2 regions of the Paenibacillus sp. WC2504 genome follow, and region 2 is predicted to be linked to the other one. Evidence: a T-box and tRNA genes for the amino acid it is inferred to sense, from the RefSeq annotation. Region 2 holds a T-box; the other holds one or more tRNA genes.
The links. The T-box of region 2 lies ahead of tyrS (tyrosine--tRNA ligase). A T-box ahead of a tRNA ligase gene usually reads a tRNA of that ligase, here a tRNA-Tyr.
Positions count from the first base shown of each region.

Region 1: it has a tRNA-Tyr gene. The T-box ahead of tyrS (tyrosine--tRNA ligase) is inferred to sense a tRNA for this amino acid. The anticodon was not compared.

Region 1 covers NZ_JBQZFH010000001.1:8,021,947-8,026,361, reverse strand. The annotation lists rRNA gene ACUN27_RS36760 (23S ribosomal RNA) at 1-1,103, shown strand, start outside; tRNA gene ACUN27_RS36755 (tRNA-Ser) at 1,221-1,312, shown strand; tRNA gene ACUN27_RS36750 (tRNA-Met) at 1,342-1,418, shown strand; tRNA gene ACUN27_RS36745 (tRNA-Val) at 1,435-1,510, shown strand; tRNA gene ACUN27_RS36740 (tRNA-Thr) at 1,582-1,657, shown strand; tRNA gene ACUN27_RS36735 (tRNA-Asp) at 1,685-1,761, shown strand; tRNA gene ACUN27_RS36730 (tRNA-Phe) at 1,807-1,879, shown strand; tRNA gene ACUN27_RS36725 (tRNA-Tyr) at 1,927-2,008, shown strand; tRNA gene ACUN27_RS36720 (tRNA-Lys) at 2,018-2,090, shown strand; gene ACUN27_RS36715 (MTH1187 family thiamine-binding protein) at 2,200-2,502, opposite strand; gene ACUN27_RS36710 (GMC family oxidoreductase) at 2,597-4,159, opposite strand; gene ACUN27_RS36705 (gluconate 2-dehydrogenase subunit 3 family protein) at 4,156-4,415, opposite strand, start outside.
Region 2 covers NZ_JBQZFH010000001.1:3,264,611-3,269,025, reverse strand. The annotation lists gene rpsD (30S ribosomal protein S4) at 1-330, shown strand, start outside; gene tyrS (tyrosine--tRNA ligase) at 371-1,630, opposite strand; T-box leader at 1,681-1,959, opposite strand; gene ACUN27_RS14335 (transglycosylase domain-containing protein) at 2,088-4,415, shown strand, end outside.

The DNA of each region.
Region 1 (4,415 bases), 4.8 Mb from region 2:
GTCTGTGCGAAGCCGCAAGGCGAAGTATACGGGCTGACGCCTGCCCGGTGCTGGAAGGTTAAGAGGAGTGGTTAGGGGGTAACCCCGAAGCTATGAATTGAAGCCCCAGTAAACGGCGGCCGTAACTATAACGGTCCTAAGGTAGCGAAATTCCTTGTCAGGTAAATTCTGACCCGCACGAATGGCGTAACGACTTGGGCGCTGTCTCAACGAGAGATCCGGTGAAATTTTAATACCTGTGAAGATGCAGGTTACCCGCGACAAGACGGAAAGACCCCATGGAGCTTTACTGCAGCTTGATATTGGACTTTGGTACGATCTGTACAGGATAGGTGGGAGCCTTAGAAGCCTGAGCGCCAGCTTGGGTGGAGGCGCCGTTGGGATACCACCCTGATCGTATCGGAGTTCTAACCTGGTACCGTGATCCGGTATGGGGACAGTGTCAGGTGGGCAGTTTGACTGGGGCGGTCGCCTCCTAAAATGTAACGGAGGCGTTTAAAGGTTCCCTCAGAATGGTTGGAAATCATTCGCAGAGTGCAAAGGCATAAGGGAGCTTGACTGCGAGACCTACAAGTCGAGCAGGGACGAAAGTCGGACTTAGTGATCCGGTGGTACCGAATGGAAGGGCCATCGCTCAACGGATAAAAGCTACCCTGGGGATAACAGGCTTATCTCCCCCAAGAGTCCACATCGACGGGGAGGTTTGGCACCTCGATGTCGGCTCATCGCATCCTGGGGCTGAAGTAGGTCCCAAGGGTTGGGCTGTTCGCCCATTAAAGCGGTACGCGAGCTGGGTTCAGAACGTCGTGAGACAGTTCGGTCCCTATCTGTCGCGGGCGTAGGAAATTTGAGAGGAGCTGTCCTTAGTACGAGAGGACCGGGATGGACGTACCGCTGGTGTACCAGTTGTCTCGCCAGAGGCACCGCTGGGTAGCTATGTACGGAGGGGATAAGCGCTGAAAGCATCTAAGCGCGAAGCCCCCCTCAAGATGAGATTTCCCAGTATGTAAGACCCCTTGTAGACGACGAGGTTGATAGGTTCGAGGTGGAAGTGCGGCAACGTATGCAGCTGACGAATACTAATCGGTCGAGGGCTTAACCTAATATAGGGATCTTTAATCGAAGATTAAAGTCTCTCTGCTTGAAACCTATAGTTGTAACTTTACAAACGTTTCGTATCTAGTTTTCAGGGAATAATAATTCCTGAGTATATATGTCTTGGAGAGATACCCAAGTGGCTATAAGGGGACCCTCTGCTAAGGGGTTAGACTGCGTAAGTGGTGCGAGGGTTCGAATCCCTCTCTCTCCGCCAGTTCCAAACATATATAACACCTTTTATGTGGCGGCGTAGCTCAGCTGGCTAGAGCGTACGGTTCATACCCGTAAGGTCGGGGGTTCGAGCCCCTCTGCCGCTACCATAAAACCATTCCAGATGGAGGCTTAGCTCAGCTGGGAGAGCATCTGCCTTACAAGCAGAGGGTCGGCGGTTCGATCCCGTCAGCCTCCACCACTTTACCCCAAAAAGTGAAGTGTTTCCAAGATGGAGTTTCCGATTACTTTTCGGGGGCCTCGAAACTATATGCCGTTGTAGCGCAACTGGTAGAGCAACTGACTTGTAATCAGTAGGTTGGGGGTTCAAGTCCTCTCGACGGCACCATTTAGTTGGTGCAAATTGAATTGTCATGGAGCCGTGGTGTAGAGGCCTAACATGCCTGCCTGTCACGCAGGAGACCGCGGGTTCGAATCCCGTCGGCTCCGCCATTCATCTTTTTTAATGAATGGGACAAACTAAAAAGAAGTACATAAGGCTCGGTAGCTCAGTCGGTAGAGCAGAGGACTGAAAATCCTCGTGTCGGCGGTTCGATTCCGTCCCGAGCCATTGAGATGGTTGTGCTGCTACAACGCAGCACGGTTATCTCGCAATCTGGAGGCTTAGTGAAGTGGCTAAACACGGCAGACTGTAAATCTGCTCTCTCCGAGTTCGGTGGTTCGAATCCATCAGCCTCCATTTCCCTAAGAGCCATTAGCTCAGTTGGTAGAGCACCTGACTTTTAATCAGGGTGTCGTAGGTTCGAGTCCTACATGGCTCACTTTTATAAGTAAAAACACAAGGCCGCGAGGGTCTTTTTTTGTTTTTATTATTTTGATTTCTATAAACGCCTTTAATACAAAAAAGCATCCCAACGAGGGATGCTCTTTTTATTTCAATTTTTCTGCAACCGACTGCATTTTTTGAGACATAGAGGCCGCTTTATCACGGCGATCGTCGATTTTAATGGAGGTGGATACACGCTGTGCGCCATTCGTAAAGGGAACCTCATGCACAGCGCGAATGACCTCCAGAATTCGATCTAAGGAGCCTTCTAGAATAGTTCCCATGGGTGTCATCTCGAACGTAATATCCGTGTGCTTTTCTAGTTCTTTGTGAAGATCAGCCACATATCCGCTAAGGCTTGTAGTTGCTGTCCCGATTGGGATAATCGTAAATTCTGCAATAGCCATGTATGTTGAAACCTCTCCTTTCCTCTTGCCTGCTATGCTCTATTGTAGATGTTGGAATATAGGAGATGCAACTAAACGCTAGAGCACCGCTGCCTTAAATGCTAGCAAGTTCAATAATATAATCCGCAGTCCTTGCAGCAAGAGCCATAACCGTATTGGTCGGATTACAGCCGCTTGAGGTCACGAACAGACTCGCATCGCAGATGAAAAGGTTCGGTATATCGTGACTCTGCCCGTATGTGTTGACGACAGATGTAGCAGGGTTATTTCCCATACGGCATCCCCCCATGAAATGCTGCGTATCCGGTACAACGAAGGCAATTTCTCCTCCAGCCGCTTTGAGGATCAGCTGCATATTGTCAACGGCGTGATCGATGAGTTTGCGATCATTATCTCCGTAATTAAAGGTAACAGCGGCACGTGGCATGCCGTAGTCATCTTTTTCGTCAGATAAGGAGATATGGTTATCCCACTGTGGAAGAACCTCTCCAACCATCGTTAACCGCCCATAGTGATTGTAGTTAAGCATAGCTTGTCTTAGCCCTGATCCCCAAAGAGGATCTTGCGTCGATTTGCTGATCCCATCGGCCATATCTATAGGTCTGGAACCGTGAGAATGAATTGTATAGCCGCGAGCATAACCACGCCGAGGATCTGTCTCATAGAAATCCTGAGTAGATGCTAGCACTGGAGTGCCTTTGTATAAACGAACCTCCTGCTCAAATTTGGCATACACATCGTTGCTGCTATGCGTCATAATAGCACGGCCAACCCATCCGCTAGAATTAGCTAGACCGTCAGGAAATAGTGGCGACGCTGAATGAAGCAGCAGACGAGGCGTTTCGACGGCATGTGCGCATACAATAACCGTTTTGGCACGCTGCCGGTACTCCGTTCCCTGATGGACAAAGAGCACACCGCTGGCATGACCGTTTGCGTCAACTTCAATCTGAGTGACCATGCAATCGGGGAGAACCTCTGCCCCAGCTTTCACAGCTTTGGGGATATGAACGGTCAAGGTGCTGAATTTGGCATTCGGCATGCAGCCCTGGATGCAGAAACCGCGGTTGATGCAGGGAGGACGACCATCATAGGGAGCAGATAGAATGGCAAGCGGAGTAACAGCGGATTGAATGCCGAGTGCTTCACAGCCTTTTTGAAACAGGTAGGCGTTAGGACTTAAGGGGTCTCGTTCCGGATAGGGATAAGGCCCCCGAAAGTTGCCCCATGGAAAATGTTTAGGTCCGGAAACGGCAATTTCTTTTTCAATCCGATTATAGTAAGGTTCAAGATCTTTGTAATGAATGGGCCAGTCTTCTCCTACACCATCGATGGATTTGGTTTTGAAATCAGATTCATGAAATCGTAAGAAAACGCCCGTGAAGTTTTGCGTTCCCCCGCCGACTCCCCGTCCCGAATTAGAGTAACCCATGCCTAGCGGAACGGTCCCGTCTACAAGGCGAGTATCTTCCCACCCTAACTGCCGCATGCTCAACTCGTCACTAGCAAAATTCTTCTGAGGATCTCGCCAAGGTCCGGCATCCAAAACAACGACACTGAGACCGGCTTCGCTCAGTTCTTTGGCCAGAACGCCGCCAGCGGCGCCTGCTCCAACGATTAAGATATCAACTTCGTCTTGCTCGTATCTCCTCTTCATTGCTCCTTCACAGCCTCCCAAGGGTCAAGTTGGCCTGTTTCTGCGCGCACATAACCACGCGGATAGGCAGGACCGCCAAACCCGATCTCCGACCATACCAAAGGATGAGAATAATAAGCCTCGACACTGAGCTTCAGCAGTTTTTGAAACAAAGCTTTCTGCGGGACGCCTTCCCAATTTTCTGTCAGAGGGTAACTGTCGCTGCTGATTTGCAGCATAATGTGTCGCTGAGACGTCTCATCTAGTTGAAAAAAAG
Region 2 (4,415 bases):
AGCCGTTTGGACAACTTGGTTTACCGTCTTGGTCTTTCCAACTCCCGTGCAGGCGCGCGTCAACTCGTTTCTCACGGTCACGTAACTGTAAATGGCAAAAAAGTAGATATCGCTTCTTACATCGTATCCACTGGTGACGTTATCGCTCTTCGCGAAAGAAGCAAAGGCCTTTCCGCTGTGAAAGAAGCTCTTGCTAACCGTAACCACCTGCCAACTTACCTTGAGTTCAACGATGCAGCAGTAGAAGGCAAATACATCCGTTTGCCAGAGCGCGCTGAGCTTCCTCAAGAAATTGACGAGAAACAAATCGTCGAGTTCTACAGCCGTTAATAAAAGCAAACCCCTTAGGGAATTCCCTAAGGGGTTTATTTTATTTAAACTGCGCCAGGTAGTAGTTCTTTTTGCCGCGGCGAATAACGATGTAAGACTCTCCGAGTCTGCCCAGGTCCTTGGCGACCGCATCAAGCTCCGTTATTTTGACCCCGTTAACCGTCACAGCTCCGCTTTCAATGTCTTGACGAGCTTGGCGTTTGGACGGTGCAGCCCCTACAGCAATAAGCAGATCGACCAAAGGCATATCCTCTTGTTCTAGTGTCGAAGACGGAACATCCTTAAAGGCTTCCTCGATCTCTGTGCGAGATAGTTCCTGGATGTTGCCACTGAATAGTGCCGCTGTAATATTAAGCGCGCTCTCCAGAGCGTCTCCCCCGTGCACAAGCTTCGTAACTTCACGAGCAAGCAATTTCTGCGCTTCTCTCTTCTCAGGCTGTGTTTGGACCTCGACTTCCAATCGCTCAATTTCCTCGTGACTGATAAACGTGAAATACTTCAGGAAACGAATAACATCGTTGTCCGCCGTACCCAACCAGAACTGATAGAACTGGTAAGGGGACGTTTTGCTTGCATCCAGCCAAATCGCTCCGCCTTCTGTTTTACCGAACTTTTGTCCATCGCTTTTGGTTACAAGCGGCAAGGTTACGCCGTAGGCTCTGCTCTCCGTTGTTTTGCCGATAAGCTCAAGACCGGCTGTGATATTGCCCCACTGGTCACTTCCACCGATCTGCAAGGAACAATTTTTCGTTTCGTTCAGTTTCAAGAAGTCGTAGGATTGCAGGATCATGTAACTGAATTCCGTAAAAGAAATACCTTTTGTAATCCTGGAATCAACGGAATCCTTCGCCAGCATGTAGTTGACCGTAAAGTTTTTACCTACATCGCGCAAGAATTCGATCACATTCAAGGACCCTAGCCAATCATAGTTGTTGACTAACTCCGCGCTATTTTCGATATCCGATGAAAAATCCAAAAATCTCGAAAGCTGACCTTTAATGCTTTGAGACCATGCTTCTACGGTTTCTGGCCCGTTCAGGGTTCTCTCATTCGCTTTACCGCTAGGGTCTCCAATCAAGCCAGTTCCTCCCCCTACGAGCGCCAGAGGAATGTGACCCGCTAATTGAAAGCGGCGCAATGTTAAAATAGGCAGCAAACTGCCGATGTGCAGGCTATCCGCTGTCGGGTCAAACCCGCAGTACAAGACGACTCGCTCTTCGCTTAACTTCTTGTCCAAGCCTTCGCGGTCTGTAATTTGATGAAGCAATCCACGAAACTCCAAATCCTTCAAAATCGACATGTTCATCCATCTCCTTTGTTATGTGGGCATACAAAAAAGCCTTCTTATCCACAAGGGACGAGAAGACTTGACTCGCGGTACCACCCTAATTAAAACAGCAGTTACGTACATCTATAGGAACAACGCCCGTGTACGGCTAACTATTTTCACTCAAGAACCTGTAACGGGGTTTAATCGGCAAACACTACTAATGCAGCTTCTGTTGCTGCAGGTTCCCATTCACTGCTCCAGACCGTAATTCACTAACCTGCAGGTACCGGTTCGCACCCTCCACCGGCTCTCTGAAAGCATCCACAAGCTACCTACTGCTGATCTATCTACGCATTTGATACAATTTATATCATAGATTTCCGGCAATTGTCAAACCATGCAACCACCTTTCTTCGACACATCATTACCGCTGGGAGGGCAATTATGGTATACTATTAGGGTTCATGTAAGGAGGATATTGGAACTTATGCGCAATTTTTTCGCCAAAATCAATCGCCCTTGGGTAAGAACGACATTCAAAGTAATCGGAATTACGTTAAAATGGACGCTCATTTCTGCCTTTTTAGCAGGAATCGTGGGCGGCTCCGCGGCATTTGGATATGTCAGTGCACTGGTTAAAAAAGATCCTGTCCGCAGCGAAGAAGAAATTCGCCAGCAGATGCAGGAAAACGCTGTAACCGGCTTTGCTTACTTCAATGACGACACGGTCATTGGACAATTGCGAACCGAAGAAGACCGGCGTCTCGCTAAATTGGATGATATTCCGCAAGTATTGTTAGATGCTGTTCTTTCAATTGAAGACAAAGACTTCAACGAGCATCACGGAATTGATTTCCGCGGACTTTACCGGGCCGTCACTCAGAAGCTGCTGAATGAAGAAGTCCAAACCGGAGGAAGTACGATTACGCAGCAGCTCGCCAGACGGGTATTTTTAACGTTGGATCGAGATGATGGTCGTAAAGCAAGAGAATTGCTGCTCGCTCTGCGGATGGAACGCCTGATGTCCAAAGATGAGATTTTGCTCGCCTATCTGAACAAAATCCCCTACGGAAACGGCTCAACCGGTTACAACCTATACGGGATTAAAGCAGCTGCCAAAGGTCTGTTCGACATTGATGATCTGAGCAAGCTTAACGTAGCCCAAGCCGCTTATCTGGCTGGACTGCCGCAATCCCCTTCTCAGTACTCGGCATTCACAAGTAAACCGGAGTTTGATGAAGATGGCTTTAAAAAGGCTGTTACCAGGCAGCAGCTTGTGCTGAAACGGATGCTCGAAGAAAAGAAAATAACGAATGAGCAATATCAAGCTGCTCTCAAGTTTGATCTGAAAGCATCAATGCCATCTGCCGCTCAAAAAGCGTACACGACTTATCCGTATCTGATGATTGAGACGGAACAAGAAGCAGCCGAGATTTTGCTGAAAATTCAAAAGCCAGACCTTGATCCTACTAAAAATCAAGCCGCTTATAGTGAAGCTTTGAAAGGCATACATACTCAGCTATTGCGCGGTGGTTATCAAATTTACACAACGATCGACAAGACGATTTATGATTCCATGCACGAAATCTCGAGCAACGATAAGAATTTCGCACCAAATGATGAGAAAAAAGGCATTGAGCAAGTCGGCGCGATCATGATCGATTCCAAGTCAGGCGCTATCAAGGGAATGATTGAGGGGCGGAACTTCTTCGACGAACAGCTGAATCACGCTACACAAGCGTATAGACAGCCAGGTTCAACAATGAAGCCCATCGCCGCCTACATTCCAGCTTTAGAAAAAGGTGCCATTCAACCAGCAAGTATTGTGGATGACATTCCGATTATTCTCAAAGACGGCGTCAAAGGTTTCCATCTGCCAGAGAACTGGGATCACAAGTTCCACGGATTGATGACAGCCAGAAAAGCATTGAACCAGTCTTACAACATCCCTGCCATCGATATCTTTTTGAATAAAGTTGGTATTAACGACGCTTGGGATTTTGCGAAAAAGCTGGGGATTACCTCTATTCAAAAAGAAGATTATTACGCCCAAACCGGTGTAATCGGCGGATTAAGCCGTGGTACTTCCGTCAGAGAGCTGACTGGAGCCTACGCTTCTATCCCAAACAAAGGACAGTACAATGAAACATTCATGATTCGCGAAATCAAAGATTCGAACGGTCAAACGATTTATTCTCATGATCAGAAGCCAACACAGGTCTACTCCCCACAAAGTGCATATCTGATTACGGATATGATGAAAACGGTGATTAGCCAAGGTACCGCTACAGATCTAATGAAAAAGTATAAATCTTACGGCAAAATCGAGATTTCAGGTAAAACAGGCTCTACACAAGATGATGCTGATGCATGGTTCATGGGCTTTACACCGGATATTACAGTGGGCGTTTGGATTGGCTATGATCAACCAATCAATAAGCTTTCTTCCAAAACACTGCAAACGAATCACGCCAAAGACGTCTGGGCCTTAATCATGAATAAAACGATCGAACAGAAGCCAGAGCTCTTCCCAACCAAAACGTTCGCCAAACCTGATGGTATCGTATCGGCTACTGTATCCAGCTTATCCGGCAAACTGCCAAGCGAATTAACAACAAGCTCGAATCTTCAAGTAACCGATATCTTCAACAAGAAATATGTGCCTACGGAAGTCGACAATGTCATGGTGCGGATGAAAATCAGCTCTTACAACGGCTTGAACTACATGGCACAGGATCAAACACCGATAGATTTTGTTCAGGAAAAAACGGTTATTAAACGCCAGAAATCGATTTCCCAACTGCTCAAAGAAGTC